4 regions of the Bacteroides sp. AM16-24 genome follow, and region 2 is predicted to be linked to each of the others. Evidence: riboswitches for the same ligand, from Rfam matches in the RefSeq annotation. Region 2 holds a riboswitch; each other region holds the start of a gene.
What was found. A riboswitch is a leader RNA that binds a small molecule or an ion and turns the genes downstream of it on or off. The one in region 2 is predicted to bind cobalamin.

Region 1: another riboswitch for cobalamin. It lies ahead of DW182_RS18070 (DUF5074 domain-containing protein); the one in region 2 lies ahead of DW182_RS01210 (GNAT family N-acetyltransferase).
Region 3: another riboswitch for cobalamin. It lies ahead of DW182_RS16660 (TonB-dependent siderophore receptor); the one in region 2 lies ahead of DW182_RS01210 (GNAT family N-acetyltransferase).
Region 4: another riboswitch for cobalamin. It lies ahead of nrdD (anaerobic ribonucleoside-triphosphate reductase); the one in region 2 lies ahead of DW182_RS01210 (GNAT family N-acetyltransferase).

The regions. Positions count from the first base shown of each region.
Region 1 is NZ_QRKI01000018.1:69,890-73,513, forward strand. It holds gene serS (serine--tRNA ligase) at 1-197, opposite strand, end outside; gene rpmA (50S ribosomal protein L27) at 342-611, opposite strand; gene rplU (50S ribosomal protein L21) at 635-952, opposite strand; cobalamin riboswitch at 1,382-1,589, shown strand; gene DW182_RS18070 (DUF5074 domain-containing protein) at 1,709-2,881, shown strand; gene DW182_RS18075 (TonB-dependent siderophore receptor) at 2,891-3,624, shown strand, end outside.
Region 2 is NZ_QRKI01000001.1:310,024-313,647, forward strand. It holds gene DW182_RS01200 (tryptophanase) at 1-996, shown strand, start outside; gene DW182_RS01205 ((4Fe-4S)-binding protein) at 1,066-1,296, opposite strand; gene DW182_RS01210 (GNAT family N-acetyltransferase) at 1,306-1,608, opposite strand; cobalamin riboswitch at 1,837-2,041, opposite strand; gene DW182_RS01220 (cell wall metabolism sensor histidine kinase WalK) at 2,071-3,624, opposite strand, start outside.
Region 3 is NZ_QRKI01000015.1:110,254-113,877, forward strand. It holds gene DW182_RS16660 (TonB-dependent siderophore receptor) at 1-1,516, opposite strand, end outside; cobalamin riboswitch at 1,567-1,770, opposite strand; gene DW182_RS16665 (serpin family protein) at 1,872-3,113, shown strand; gene DW182_RS16670 (TolC family protein) at 3,210-3,624, opposite strand, start outside.
Region 4 is NZ_QRKI01000010.1:17,008-20,631, reverse strand. It holds gene accC (acetyl-CoA carboxylase biotin carboxylase subunit) at 1-416, opposite strand, end outside; gene DW182_RS12610 (cysteine-rich CWC family protein) at 413-640, opposite strand; cobalamin riboswitch at 706-910, opposite strand; cobalamin riboswitch at 1,003-1,222, shown strand; gene nrdD (anaerobic ribonucleoside-triphosphate reductase) at 1,356-3,449, shown strand; gene nrdG (anaerobic ribonucleoside-triphosphate reductase activating protein) at 3,433-3,624, shown strand, end outside.

The DNA of each region.
Region 1 (3,624 bases), on a different contig from region 2:
TTTATCAGTTGTCCGATAGATTTGGAAATAGAGTTCACTTCAGAGAGGTTATTATCTAATACAGACTGTGTGCTACGTCTTTTGTCGTTAAAGGCAATTACTTGGTCTATTGTCTCTTTAGCATTTTTGAAATGCTTCTTTTCCAGTCCGCGGATCACCGCGTCGGTGTTTTCTGTAATTTGTTTGATGGTAAGCATATCTTGATACTTTGTTTTGATTAAAATCTTGATTTGAGAGCACAAAGATAAGTAAAAAACAAATAAGGTGTTGTTTTTGCTATAAAAAGAAAGGGATGCAATCCATTGGATTACATCCCTTTTCTTTATTTTTTATTCTGAAACTTACGCTTCTGCGCTTTCAGCGGGGATTACAGATACATAACGTCTGTCTTCCTTGGTTACTTTGAACTGTACAGTTCCGTCTACTAAAGCGAAAAGAGTGTGGTCTTTACCCATACCGATGTTGTTACCCGGGTGGAATTCAGTACCTCTTTGACGAACGATGATGTTACCAGCTTTGCAAACTTCGCCACCAAATATCTTAACGCCTAATCTCTTGCTCTGTGATTCGCGGCCGTTCTTAGAACTACCGACACCTTTTTTATGTGCCATTTCTTCTTACTGTTTTAAATTGATTAAGCTACTACTTCTGTGATTGTTAACTCTGTGAATTGTTGACGGTGACCGTTCAACTTGCGATGACCTTTTCTTCTTTTCTTGTGGAAAATGAGAACTTTGTCACCTTTTACCAGGCTTGATACAATTTGGCAAACTACTTTTGCACCTTCTACGGTGGGAGCACCTACGGTGATAGCACCTTCTTTGTCTACCAAAAGAACTTTGTCAAATTCTACTGTTGTACCGTTTTCTGCATTCTGGATGTGGTGTACAAACAGCTTTTTGCCAGCTTCTGCTTTAAATTGCTGACCGTTGATTTCTACAATTGCGTACATTTCTTATATATAATGTATAAGTTAGCTCCGTCGGGTGGTCTCTAATCACTTAGAAAGCACTTTGTCGAACCCGGTGCGGAATAATCGGGCACAAAAGTACTTCTTTTATTTGGAACAGGCAAACGTTTCTTCCTCTTTTTTTGAGGAATAGATTTGTGAAATCTGTCAGGAAGGGATTCTTGCAAGTCTGCTTCATACCAACTCCGTGTCAAAGCCGTACCAACTCCGTATCAAGTCCAAGCGTATAGATACGGAGAAGACACGGAGTAAATAAGACTCAGATATAATGAATATACGGGGCCTATTCATAAAGCCTTGAGTACTGAACCAAGCAAACTTATAAGAGAGAATAAAACATTAAATTCATTTTCTTTTTTTTTAGAATATTCTTCCTTGCATGATTTATAATGTCTATCTTTGCACTCGGATTTAAGAATCCGGCTTTCGGGTGCTTCGTGATATATCTTATCAAACGAGGTGAAAAGGGAATCAGGTGAAACTCCTGAACAGACCCACTGCTGTGAGCTTCATTAAACTTTTCGGATAAATTCTACACTTGTCCACTGTCCGTATAGGATGGGAAGGACTTCCGGAGAGGAAGCGAGTCAGAAGACCTGCCTGCAAAGTTTGCAATCTACAGTTTCGGGGGAAAAGGAACTTAAGAGATTCACATTGCTTCAACTCATATTGTTATAGATATGAGAGGTCATTGCTCTGACTTCGTACCTCGAAACATAACGGAAAATAATTGTGTGTATGCAGAAGAAACGCATTTTGAGGTTATGTTGTGCAGTGCTAATGGTATCATTATCCGCCTGCGAATATGAGGATGATTTTCCTGCCGGAGTGGGCGAGGGTAATATCGAAGCTATTGTTTTGAACGAGGGAAGAATAGGTACGAATATGGGAGCTATATCTGTATTGTACCGTAACGGGATGGTGAGTCCCGATGTCTTTCGTGTTGTGAATAACCGACCGTTAGGGGATGTAGCACAATCTATTACGATGATTAATGGGAAGTACTTCATCGCTTTGAACAATTCTAAGAAAATCGAGATTGTAAATTCCAAGACTTTCGAATCCGAAGGTACGATACTTTATACACAGGCAGGATTACCACGTCAGATTGTGGCTATATCGGATACTACTGCTATCGTTTCCGATCTTTTAAGTAACAATGTCTCCGGTGTTGATTTGCCCAGCCAGCTGGTACGGATTCGTACCGTGCCTCCTTATGGTACTCCCTTGGAATATATCGTTATCAGAAAATGGGTAGAATATATGGAAGTGTCTGAACATAAACTTTTGGGTATTACAGCAAAAGGGGTTTATGTGTTCGATCTGGACAATATTACTCTGGAAGGAAGCCGCATGATAGAAGAAGTCTATAATGAGGAAGTCACTAAAACCTGTAAATTGCTGAAAGACAAAAATGGCAAGATATGGGCTTTGATGAACGAACGTGATAAAGGCAAACTTACTGCTATCCTGTTAAAGTGTATTGATCCGCAGACGGAGAAGGTAGTGACTACTTACAGACTGCCTTTTGTCAGTAAGAATGAAGCCAAAGAAGGGGATGTAACCGGAACTATCAGCTATAACCGGACTGACATGGATGCTACTAAAACTCTGATCTATTTTAGTGTGCGAACCTGCAAACCGGGTCTTCCGAATGACTCACAACAAAGTATTTATACGTTGAATACGGATGATGGCACTTTTAAATTACATCGTCATGTACCTGGAGTAGATATGATGTATGGTTGTGGAGTAAGTCCGCAAGGGGAAGTGTATATCTGCGACTGCCTGGACTATTCGGCACAGCGTGGTTATATTCGTCATTATAAAGAGAGTGGAAATGTTGAAAGTTACCGTGTTGGTATTTATCCCAATCAGGTCTATTTCCCTGAATCATCCGAAGTTCAATAATCTAAGTTTATGAGAAAACTGTTTTTCCTGATAGTTGCCGCATGCCTGCTGGTGACTGATGCGATAGCTCAGAAAAAGGATACGATTGCCTATGGCCTGAATCTGGATGAGGTGCAGATTGTAGCCCGTCGGATACGTCATGCCAATGAAGCAAATGCCGGTGCAAAAGTGACGCATCTTGAGCCTGAATTGCTGCAAATCAATAAAACCCGTTCGTTTTCTGAGTTATTGACCGAAAATTCAGCTACCTACATTAAGAGCCTGGGCACGGGAGCATTATCTACAGCCTCTTTCCGTGGAGGAAGTGCTGCGCAAACCCGGGTCAACTGGAATGGAATCAATATCACGCCGCCGATGTCCGGAGTGTTTGACTTTTCGCAGTTCCCTGTTTTCTTTGCCGACAACGTGAACCTTTATTATGGAAGCAGTCATGTGAAGAGTGGTACCGGTGCTGTGGGTGGGAGTGTAAACATCTTCAATGATCCGGAGTGGGGAAAGGGAGTTACAGGTAAATTTTTTGGAGAATATGGTTCTTATAACACATATACCGGAGGAACACAGATTAATGTAAGTGGCAAACGGGTGGTTTCGAAAACGCGTTTGTTTTATCAGCATTCGGATAATGACTATACTTATATTAATAAAGTACTTACTAATGAAGCTTTCCGTGAGAAGCGGCAAGATGCCAAATATTCACAATGGAGTGCGATGCAGGAAGGGTACTTTAAACTGAATCCGTACGC
Region 2 (3,624 bases):
ACCAAGGGGCATATCGAGGGCCGGAAGGCCATTGCTTTGGATTGCACCATCGATGAAGCGAAAAATACTCAGTTGGAAATACCTTTTAAAGGCAATGTCGATCCTGTGAAATTGGAAAAAGCATTGCAGGAGCATGCTGACCGTATACCGTTTATCATCGTTACCATTACGAACAACACGGCCGGCGGACAGCCCGTATCCATGCAGAACCTTCGTGAAGTCCGTGCTCTTGCGGATAAGTATCATAAACCTGTATTATTTGACTCCGCACGTTTTGCGGAAAATGCTTACTTCATCAAAATGCGTGAAGATGGCTATAGCGGTAAAACAATCAAGGAAATTACGAAAGAGATGTTCGAACTGGCAGATGGTATGACTATGAGTGCCAAGAAGGATGGTATCGTCAATATGGGAGGCTTCATTGCTACACGAAAAAAAGATTGGTACGAAGGTGCCAAAGGCTTTTGCGTGCAATATGAAGGGTATCTTACTTACGGTGGTATGAATGGTCGTGACATGAATGCACTTGCCACAGGACTGGATGAGAATACGGAATTTGATAATCTGGAAACCCGCATCCGTCAGGTAGAATATCTGGCAAAGAAGTTGGATGAATACGGTATTCCTTATCAGCGTCCAGCAGGTGGACATGCCATTTTTGTGGATGCAACGAAGGTACTGACGCATGTGCCGAAGAATGAATTCCCGGCACAGACTCTAACGGTTGAATTGTATCTTGAAGCCGGTATCAGAGGATGTGAAATCGGTTATATCCTGGCAGACCGTGATCCGGTTACTCGTGAGAACCGTTTTACCGGGCTGGATTTATTGCGTCTTGCTATTCCCCGTCGCGTATATACGGATAATCACATGAATGTGATAGCAGTAGCGTTGAAGAATGTTTTCGACCGTCGTGAAAGTATTACTAATGGAGTCCGTATTACTTGGGAGGCTCCCCTGATGCGTCATTTCACTGTTCAATTGGAACGTACATAACTACTTTCTTTTTCATAATACAAATGAGGTTACCCGGATTCATATATTGAAGGGGTAACCTCATTTCTTTTATTTATCTTCTTTCTCGTTATTCATTCTGTAACTTAATGCTCCTGACGGGCATTTCTTGATTTGAGCGATCAATTCTTCCGTCGTTGCATTTTCAGCCGTTATCCACGGTTTTTCTTTCGGATGATATACATTCGGAAGGGTCTTGGTACAAATGCCTGCATGTTGGCACAGGCCGGGTTGCCAGATGATGGTCACTTCCCCGTTCGTATATTCTTTCTTTATATTCATAACTATTTATTATTGAATGTGAATACCTTTCATTACAAATCTTTTCCATTCGGGATGTTTGTGAATGTATCCCGCTACAAACGGGCAGAGAGGTACTAATCTAAGTCCTTGTTTTTCTATATCTTTTAATGCTTTTTCTACTAACTGGCTGCCGATGCCTTTACCACCCAGTTGAGTGGGTACTTCGGTGTGTGTCAGGTAAATCTCCCCATTCGTTGATTTTATATACTCAATCTTTGGAGTATATTGATCGACATGGAACTCATATTGGTGACGTTCTTCATTGTCGATCAGTTTATAATCTGCTTCCATAACTCTTCGTATTGATTGTTTACTGTATGTATAACACGCGGATGATGAAATTTGTTTTGGGAAAGTTACAGAATAAAATGTCCGGGCGAAATCCCTTCGACCGGACACCATTCAAATAAACTTGGCAGAGTTTATTGTTCCTTACTTTCTTTGAAGCCGAGTGGATGAATGAAATGAGGGGACGATTTGCCCGTTTCATTTAGACTCAACGCTTTTTCCTCGAAAGCAGTGATAAAAACAGTGCATGGCAGGTCTTCTGACTTGTTTCTGTTGCCAGGCGCCTTCCCGGAAGCGGACTTCCAGTGGCTATTGGTAGTTTGCCTGCAACCTATCATGAAACTTACAGCAGCGGGACTGTTCAGGACTTGCACCTGATTCCCTTTTAATTACCGTCTCTGAACAAAGACAGTAAACCAATGCATCGCAAAGATAAGGAAAAAAGTGATTAGTGCAAACCGTTTCTTACTTTTCCTTTGCCAGGGTGAATACGAATTCTAATCCGCCCCCCTGGTTGTTCTTGGCCGAAATGGTACCTCCATGGATGATTACCGAGTTCTTTACGATAGCCAATCCCAATCCTGTACCGCCCAGTTTGCGTGAGCGTCCTTTATCTACCCGGTAGAAGCGTTCGAATAAGCGGTTCAGATGTTCGGGAGAGACGCCCACGCCGGTATCGGCAAAACTAAAGTAGTAGAAGTTCTCGTCCTCGCGGAAACAGCTGATGTTGATGCGTATATCCGTGCCTGCATAAGCAATGGCATTGTCCATCAGGTTGCGGAAAATGGAGTATAGCAGGGAGTAATTTCCCCGTAGTTGTATCTTCGGTTTTAGGGAGTTGACTACGGTGATATGCTTTTCTTCCAGTTCCAGGGATACCTCGTTTACGATATTGCCTACCAACAGGCTGATGTCTACTTTCTCCATGTCGATCATGTTGGCGGCTTCGTCCATACGCGTTAATACGGAGATGTCGCGTAGCAGTCGGCTTAACCGGTTGCTTTGGGCATAACATCGCTCTATGAATGTCTGCATCTTCTCCCGGGAGATGTTTTCATTGTTGACGATGGTTTCCAAATAGCCCTGTATACTGCTGACCGGGGTTTTCAGTTCATGTGCGATGTTCTGCGTCAACTGGCGTTTCAGGCGGATCTGCTCTTCTTCCTGAGTGATGTCATTGATGGATATCTCGAAGCTTAAATCCTGGAATATAATACATTCCACAATAAACATACGTCCATTCTTATTGATGCTGATAGACATACGCTTTTCTTCCTTGCCCGGACGCTTGGGAGCTTTGTTGATGAAATCCGTGATTTTCTGGAACTCACTGATGGAGAATATTTCCTCTGTTGTTTGCAGGTTGGAGTCTGAAATCAGATTGCTGTATTGTGTGAACAGGTTGTTGACCAGGATTTCTTTCTTGTCCTTATTGAATACGCCCAATCCTTCATGTGAGGTTTGTAAGTGGGTGATCAACTTCTCCCGCTCAATGTATAGCGCCTCTTTGGTTTCACGCAGTCGCTTGTATATCTGGATGATATGCTGTGAAATCTCTCCCAGTTCGTTGTGCGGGAAGGCGGATTGCATATCTGTTTCCACAGGCTCATTCTTGTCAGCACGTTTGGCAAACTCACGTAGCTGATTGATGGCTGTCCCCAGTTTAGAGGTGAACTTGTAGAAGATGAATATTAATAGCAATGATACGATGACGGTAAACCAGATATAGTGCTGGTCTGCTGCAAGGTGTCTTACAAGGTTCAGGTCGTAGGGGAGGGCGGAACGTATGATGTAGCCCTCATAGAGTGTGGCGGAATAGAAGTAGGGCACTCCCGTTGTTTCGGAAGTACGGCGTACATCATACCCTTTTCCTTCTGCCAGTGCTTTTTGCACTTCCGGGCGGTTGATATGATTGCCTAATTTCTGATTTTCGTAGCTGTCATATAATACGTCACCCTGTACATTAACTACCGTAATACGTAAATCCTGTTTGATGTATTTTTGCAGGTATCGTTCCAG
Region 3 (3,624 bases), on a different contig from region 2:
TATCTTTCACCCGATTATAATAAGCATCTACTGAAAGGCTTAGATAGTCGATAAATTCCAATGAAGTAGAACTCCACGTTGTACCTACATTGAATTGCCGGGTAACTTCAGGCTTTAAATTATGGTTGCCAATTACCAGATAATACAAATCATTGAATGTCGGTGTACGGAAGATATCTTTGTATGAAGCTCTGAAACGTAGACCAAAATCAAATGGTTTCCACGACAGACTGACAGCGGGGGAAAGGCGTTTACGGTCTGCAGCAGCTTTTCCTGTCCGTACATTCTCTGTAATATAAGTATTCAGCAGGGAAGCGGTAGCAGAAAATCGGTTGCTTTTATAGTGTGTGGCTATTGCTGTTAAATAGGTGAAACGTTCCGGATATTGATTGTTCTGTAAAGTCGTTGACAAATAGTTATAGGCGAAATCCTGTGCTAATGAGAAAGATAACCCTTTCACCGGTTCGTTCCATAGGGTAGCGGATAAGTAAGTCTCAGTCTGGCGGAAACGATTGTCTGTAATACCGGAAGATTCATTATTATAGTCCCGGTTCCAGCTGAAGTTAAATTTTCCACTTGCTTGTAGTTTCCATTTCTCAGAGAACCGATTCTCATACTTCAATTGGCCGAAGTAATTACGGTCATATAGTCTTTCGGCAGCATACGGATTGTCATAAATTACTCCGCCGGGTAACCCTCTTTCCGAATCAAAGAGATAAACTTTGGCTTTCAAATCCTGTTTCTCATTCAGAGTTACAAACAAATTTAATTCTGCCCGATAAGTCTCTATATCACTATTGTTTCGTTTGGAGTCAATCAGTTTATTCCCATTCCACATTTTGAAAGGATAATTGCCGTCTGCTCGTAAATAATCAGCATGGGCAGAAAGACTGAAACGGTTACTTAATTTTTGAGCATAAAATAAAGAAGGATTAGCAAGCCCGTAAGAACCGGTTTTCATATTTGCAAGCAACCGGAAAGGTCTGTCACTAAAGTCCGGACGTGCGGTTTCGATACTTAAAGCACCGGCAGAGGCAAACATCTTTGCTGTCTGGTAAATATTATCACTCTGCCCAATGCTGAGTGCCAGTTCAGAAACATTGTCTAACGAAAAACGGGAGATATCTACCTGCCCTGACTGACAATCACTGACAGTCACTCCGTCATAGCTGACTGCTGTATGTTGCGCTCCCAAACTGCGTACAGAAACAGTCTTTAATCCACCAACTCCACCATAATCCTTAACGCTGACTCCCGAGAAATGGCGAACTGCATCGGCCACATCCGATACTCCCAAACGTTCCATATCAGTTTTCTTCATCTGTTGGAGCGGGGCGGTTGCTGAGAGAGCCGGTGGTACACGCCGACCTTTTATCCCCACTTCCGGAATTGCATGTACTTTTCCTGTAATGGAGTCTCCCACCTGTTGTGCTTGCAGGCTGGCGCAAAGCCAACATACAAAGCAAAACAAATAAAACCGTAGCCAGATGTACCGACATAGATTATCTTTTATCATATATAGAAAGCTATAAAAATAGATACACCTCATGCCCTTTCCTCGAAGGCATAAGAAATGATCGGTTTTGCAGGTCTTCTGACTTACTCCGGATTTACCGCCTTCCCACCATACGAATATTGGCAGTGGCACAGGTGATTGGCAAATCCTGCAATAGGAGATCACAGCAGCGGGACTGTTTGGGAGTCACACCCAATTCCCTTTTCATGGAGTATACCGAAAGGCATACTCCAACAAAACCGGGAGCAAAGATAAGAAAGATTTATGTTTAATTTGTAATGTGGTGCAGTATTTTATAAATTTATGCATTTATTCTAACAGAGTAACTTAATAGAAAACTAATACTATAATGCTTATGCTAAAGAAAACTATTGCTGCGCTAAGCCTACTCAGTATCCTTGCAGCTTGTCAAAATGATGAGACTCCTCCTCAACCGGAACCTAAACCACGTCAAGACATCAATCTCACCCGTGCGGAACAAGCTTTAATGGACAAAGGTACAGACTTTGCTTTCCGTTTCTTCGATCAGGTGTGCAGTACCGAAAAGGAAAAGCCGAATGTCTTTGTGTCTCCATTGAGTGCATCATTTTGCTTATCAATGATTACTAACGGAGCTTCGGGCAATACGCTTACTGAAATGCAGGACGTATTGGGATTTCCTGCCGATTCTTTCTCTCTTGATGATCTGAATAATTATAATCAAAAATTAACTTCAGCTTTATTGGATTTAGATAATACCACTCAATTAGGAATCGCCAATTCTATTTGGGTAAAACAAGGTTTTAAAGTTTACGATTCTTTTGTGGATGTGAATAAGAAGATGTATGATGCCCAGGTACAGGAACTTGATTTCACATCTCCCACAGCGAAGGATGTGATTAACCGGTGGTGCGCTGAGCAGACGAATAATTGTATAAAAGAGGTTATACAGAGAATACCGGAAGATGCGCGTATGTATTTGATTAACGCACTCTACTTCAAAGGCATTTGGAAGAGTCAATTCCAAAAATCGGATACTCGCCAGGAAAATTTTACTAATTCTGATGGTGCTGAGCAGAAAGTGAATATGATGAATCAGACAGAAACGTTTAATTATGTCCAGAACTCAGCATTCTCTATCGCAGAATTGCCGTATGGCAACGAAGCTTTCAGTATGGTGCTCTTATTGCCTGCCGTGGATAAGACTTTGGATGAGAGTTTGTCCGAATTGACTTATGAAAACTGGAAGGAATGGAATGCAGCTTTGTCGAGCAGGCAATTGCAGGTTAAACTTCCCCGTTTTAAAGTGGAGTATAACAAGATGCTCATAGAAGATATGGTTGCTATGGGGATGAAGGATGCCTTTGATGGTTATAAGGCTGATTTCTCAAAAATGTCGGCTGCCGAGTTGTATATTGGTCTTTTGCAGCAATTTACTTATGTAAATGTAGATGAGGAAGGTACTGAAGCAGCAGCTGTTACAGTTGGTGGAATGTTTGAAACTTCCGTTGGACCATCTACTCCTATTTCTTTCTATGTAGACCGTCCTTTTGCTTTCGTGATTAAGGAAAAGAGTACGGGAGCAATTCTATTTATGGGGAAAATTACGAAACTGTGATTTGTTATGCTATTTATAAAGAAAGCGAAGAATCAACTCCTTCAATTGCCGGAGTTGGTTCTTCGCTTTCTTTATAAATATAATAAGAATATATTCTTATAGTTTACTCTTATATATCTGTGCCATTACCTTCTGATACTGATTTTCCAATTGAAGCAGATTCTGTTTACTTTGATAAATCACAGAAACTTCTACAAAATACTCTATCACGCTGATCTGTCCACCGGTAAGGGCTTGTTTCAGTAATGCAAGATCTTGTTGTGAACTGAATGCTTCCCTATATTCCTGTATGGAGGTTTGCAATGATTGCGCCTCACTATACAGTTTTGCTAAGGTCGCCTCAGCTTGAAAAGTAGCGTTCTCTTTCTGATAGTCGAGATTCAGAGATTGTGCTTTGGCTATCTTCACCTTATTGCGGTTTTCAAACAGTGGGAAAGAAAAGCCCACTACAACTCCATTGAACGGAGTACCGGACTCAGTATTACGGCGATATCCCAGTTCCAATTTTGGC
Region 4 (3,624 bases), on a different contig from region 2:
TGCAAGGGTTGTTCCGTACCGGGAACTACCGGTACTCCGGCTGCAATCATGTGTTTACGGGCTGAGATTTTATCACCCATCGCTTCCATTGTTTCGGCAGAAGGCCCGATAAAAATAATGCCTTCTTCTTTGCAACGACGGGCAAAGTCGGCATTTTCAGATAAGAAACCATATCCGGGATGGATGGCATCCGCTTCATGCTGCCGGGCAGCACGAATTATATTCTCTATATTCAAATAACTGTCTCTGGAAGCTGCCGGACCTATCAAACAGGCTTCATCGGCATACATGACGTGTTTTGCTGCACGATCCGCTTCCGAATAGACAGCTACTGTACGTATTCCCATCTCTTTGCAGGAACGCATTACACGTACAGCAATCTCGCCTCTATTGGCAATCAATACTTTTTTAATCATTGTTCTTCTTGTTTATCGCAAAGGGGTGCATCACATACATCCATAACAATACCCTCTTTGACTGCCGTCAGACAGTCATGACATAAACAGCCCGGATAATTCTTTTGCAAATAAGCACGTTGCTGCTCATTCAGTCGTACCGTAGCGCAATGGCATGACAAAATCCGATCGTGCATACACTCAAAGGTTGCACCACAACGCGGACATACCTTTTTCATAGGCATCCCTTTCGCATTAATTAAATTAAAACAATTATACGTTCGTACTGTTCCCCTAATCCCACGAGTAGCAACAGACTTTAACGAATGGCAGGTCTTCTGACTGACTCCCTCTCTGATTCCTTCCCGGCCTCCAATTCACAGCCAGTGGCTAAAGTATTTATCAAGAAAGTTATGGAGCTTCACAGCAGCGGGACTGTCCGGGATTTACACCCGATTCCCTTTTAATCCAAATGAAAGAAATGTTCATCCGAAACCAATTCGGGGCAAAGATAGTGGAAATTATCATTGGAGATGCTTTTTAAAACAAAAAATATAAGCAGGGAATATTTTTTTCTATCATCCGTTGGATTATAGATTTTATTTCTAACTTTGTCAGCGATAACGGTTTCCAAATCACCGCAAGCGTGAAACGGAATTAAAAGGGAATCCTGTGAAAATCAGGGACTATCCCCGTAGCTGTAAGTTTCATCTCCCTACCATGTGGAGAAAAGATTGTGGCATTCTTTAGCCACTGGTCCTGCAAAGACCGGGAAGGCGCCACAACGGAAACAAGTCAGAAGACCTGCCGATATCTGTAATCATTCAGGCTTTCGGGTGAAAAGCAATAGAGTGTATCCTCCAAGATTCATTTTATTACTTACTCTCCTTATTTTGCCGTTTGATTTAGTATAGCTAACTAAACAAGGAATATTTATTTGTTAAATCTTAAATTACAGGTATGATCAATTCGGAGACTTTCATCGTCAAAAGAGATGGGAAAAAAGAAGCGTTTTCACTTGATAAGATCAAGAACGCAATTAGTAAAGCATTTTTATCTGTCGGCAGTTTTGCCACACAAGATGTGATCACCAACATACTCAGCCGCGTGAACATCAGTGATGGAACCAGTGTAGAAGATATACAGAACCAAGTAGAAGTGGCACTGATGGCTGAACACTATTACAGTGTAGCAAAAGCGTTCATGCTATACAGACAGAAACATCTGGAAGACCGGGAAGTACGTGACAAGCTCCGTTTTCTAATGGATTACTGCGATGCCTCCAACCCTGCCACCGGTAGCAAGTATGACGCTAACGCCAATGTGGAAAATAAAAATATAGCCACACTGATAGGCGAACTCCCCAAATCGAACTTCATCCGTCTGAACCGCCGTTTGCTGACTGACCGCCTGAAGGACATGTACGGCAAGGAACTTTCAGACCGCTACATCGAATTGCTGAACCAACACTTCATATACAAGAATGATGAAACCAATCTTGCCAATTATTGCGCAAGCATCACCATGTATCCGTGGCTGATCAGCGGAACCGCATCCGTAGGCGGTAACTCCACGGCACCCACCAATCTGAAGTCTTTCTGCGGAGGATTCATCAATATGGTATTTATCGTATCGAGTATGCTCAGCGGCGCCTGCGCCACACCGGAATTTCTGATGTATATGAATTATTTCATAGAAAAAGAATACGGAGAAGATTACTATAAACATCCGGAACAACTTGCCGACCTTTCCTCCAAACAAAGAACCATAGATAAAATAATCACCGATTGTTTTGAACAGATCGTATATTCCATCAATCAACCTACGGGGGCACGGAATTTTCAGGCAGTATTCTGGAATGTGGCTTACTATGATCAATATTATTTCAACAGCCTTTTCGAGCATTTTGTCTTCCCGGACGGAAACGCTCCCCATTGGGAATCATTGAGCTGGTTGCAAAAGCGCTTCATGAAGTGGTTCAATAAGGAACGTACCAAAGCCATTCTTACCTTCCCCGTAGAAACAATGGCTTTGCTGACCAAAGACGGAGATGTATTGGATAAGGAATACGGTGACTTCACGGCCGAAATGTATGCGGAAGGGCACTCTTTCTTTACATATATGAGTGATAATGCCGACTCGTTAAGTAGCTGTTGCCGCTTGCGTAATGAAATACAGGATAACGGATTTAGTTACACCCTGGGAGCAGGCGGCGTATCTACCGGATCAAAAAGCGTGTTGACTATCAACCTGAACCGTTGCATCCAGCATGCAGTGAAATCCGGATTGCTTTATCATTTCTTCCTTGAAGAGGTAGTAGATCTGGTACACAAAGTACAACTGGCCTATAACGAAAACCTAAAGCATCTGCAAAGCAAAGGAATGTTGCCTTTATTCGATGCCGGATACATCAATATGGGACGCCAATATCTGACAATCGGTGTAAACGGGCTGGTGGAAGCCGCTCAATTCATGGGAATTGAAATCAACGATAATCCTAAATATGAAGCTTTTGTGCAGGAGATTCTGGGAATAGTTGAAAAATACAATAAGAAATATCGAACGAAAGATATACTCTTTAACTGCGAAATGATACCGGCTGAAAATGTAGGTGTGAAACATGCCAAATGGGACAAAGAAGCCGGTTTCCAGACATTCCGCGAGTGCTATAACAGCTATTTCTACATTGTAGAGGATGAGTCGCTGAACGTCATTGATAAGTTCCGTATGCATGGACACAGGTATATAGAGCATCTGACGGGTGGTTCGGCACTCCATATGAATTTGGAAGAACATCTAAGCAAAGAGCAATACAGACAATTACTTCGGGTAGCCGCCACTGAGGGCTGCAATTACTTTACTTTCAATATACCTAACACGGTTTGCAACGAATGCAACCACATTGACAAAAGATACTTGAAAGAGTGTCCGGAATGTCATAGCCAAAACGTGGACTATCTGACCCGCGTCATCGGCTATATGAAGCGAATCAGCAATTTCTCTCAAGCTCGGCAAAAGGAGGCTGCCCGAAGGTATTATGCTGAAGTACACTGATTACGACATTGTTTTCCAAGAGATACCGGATGAGGTGACATTGGCAATCAACCTGTCCAATTGCCCGAACAGGTGCAAAGGTTGCCACAGTCCTTATCTCCAACAAAATGTCGGAGAGCTATTGACAGAAGAAAACCTTTCCATACTTTTACAAAAGTATGGAAAGGCTGTTACG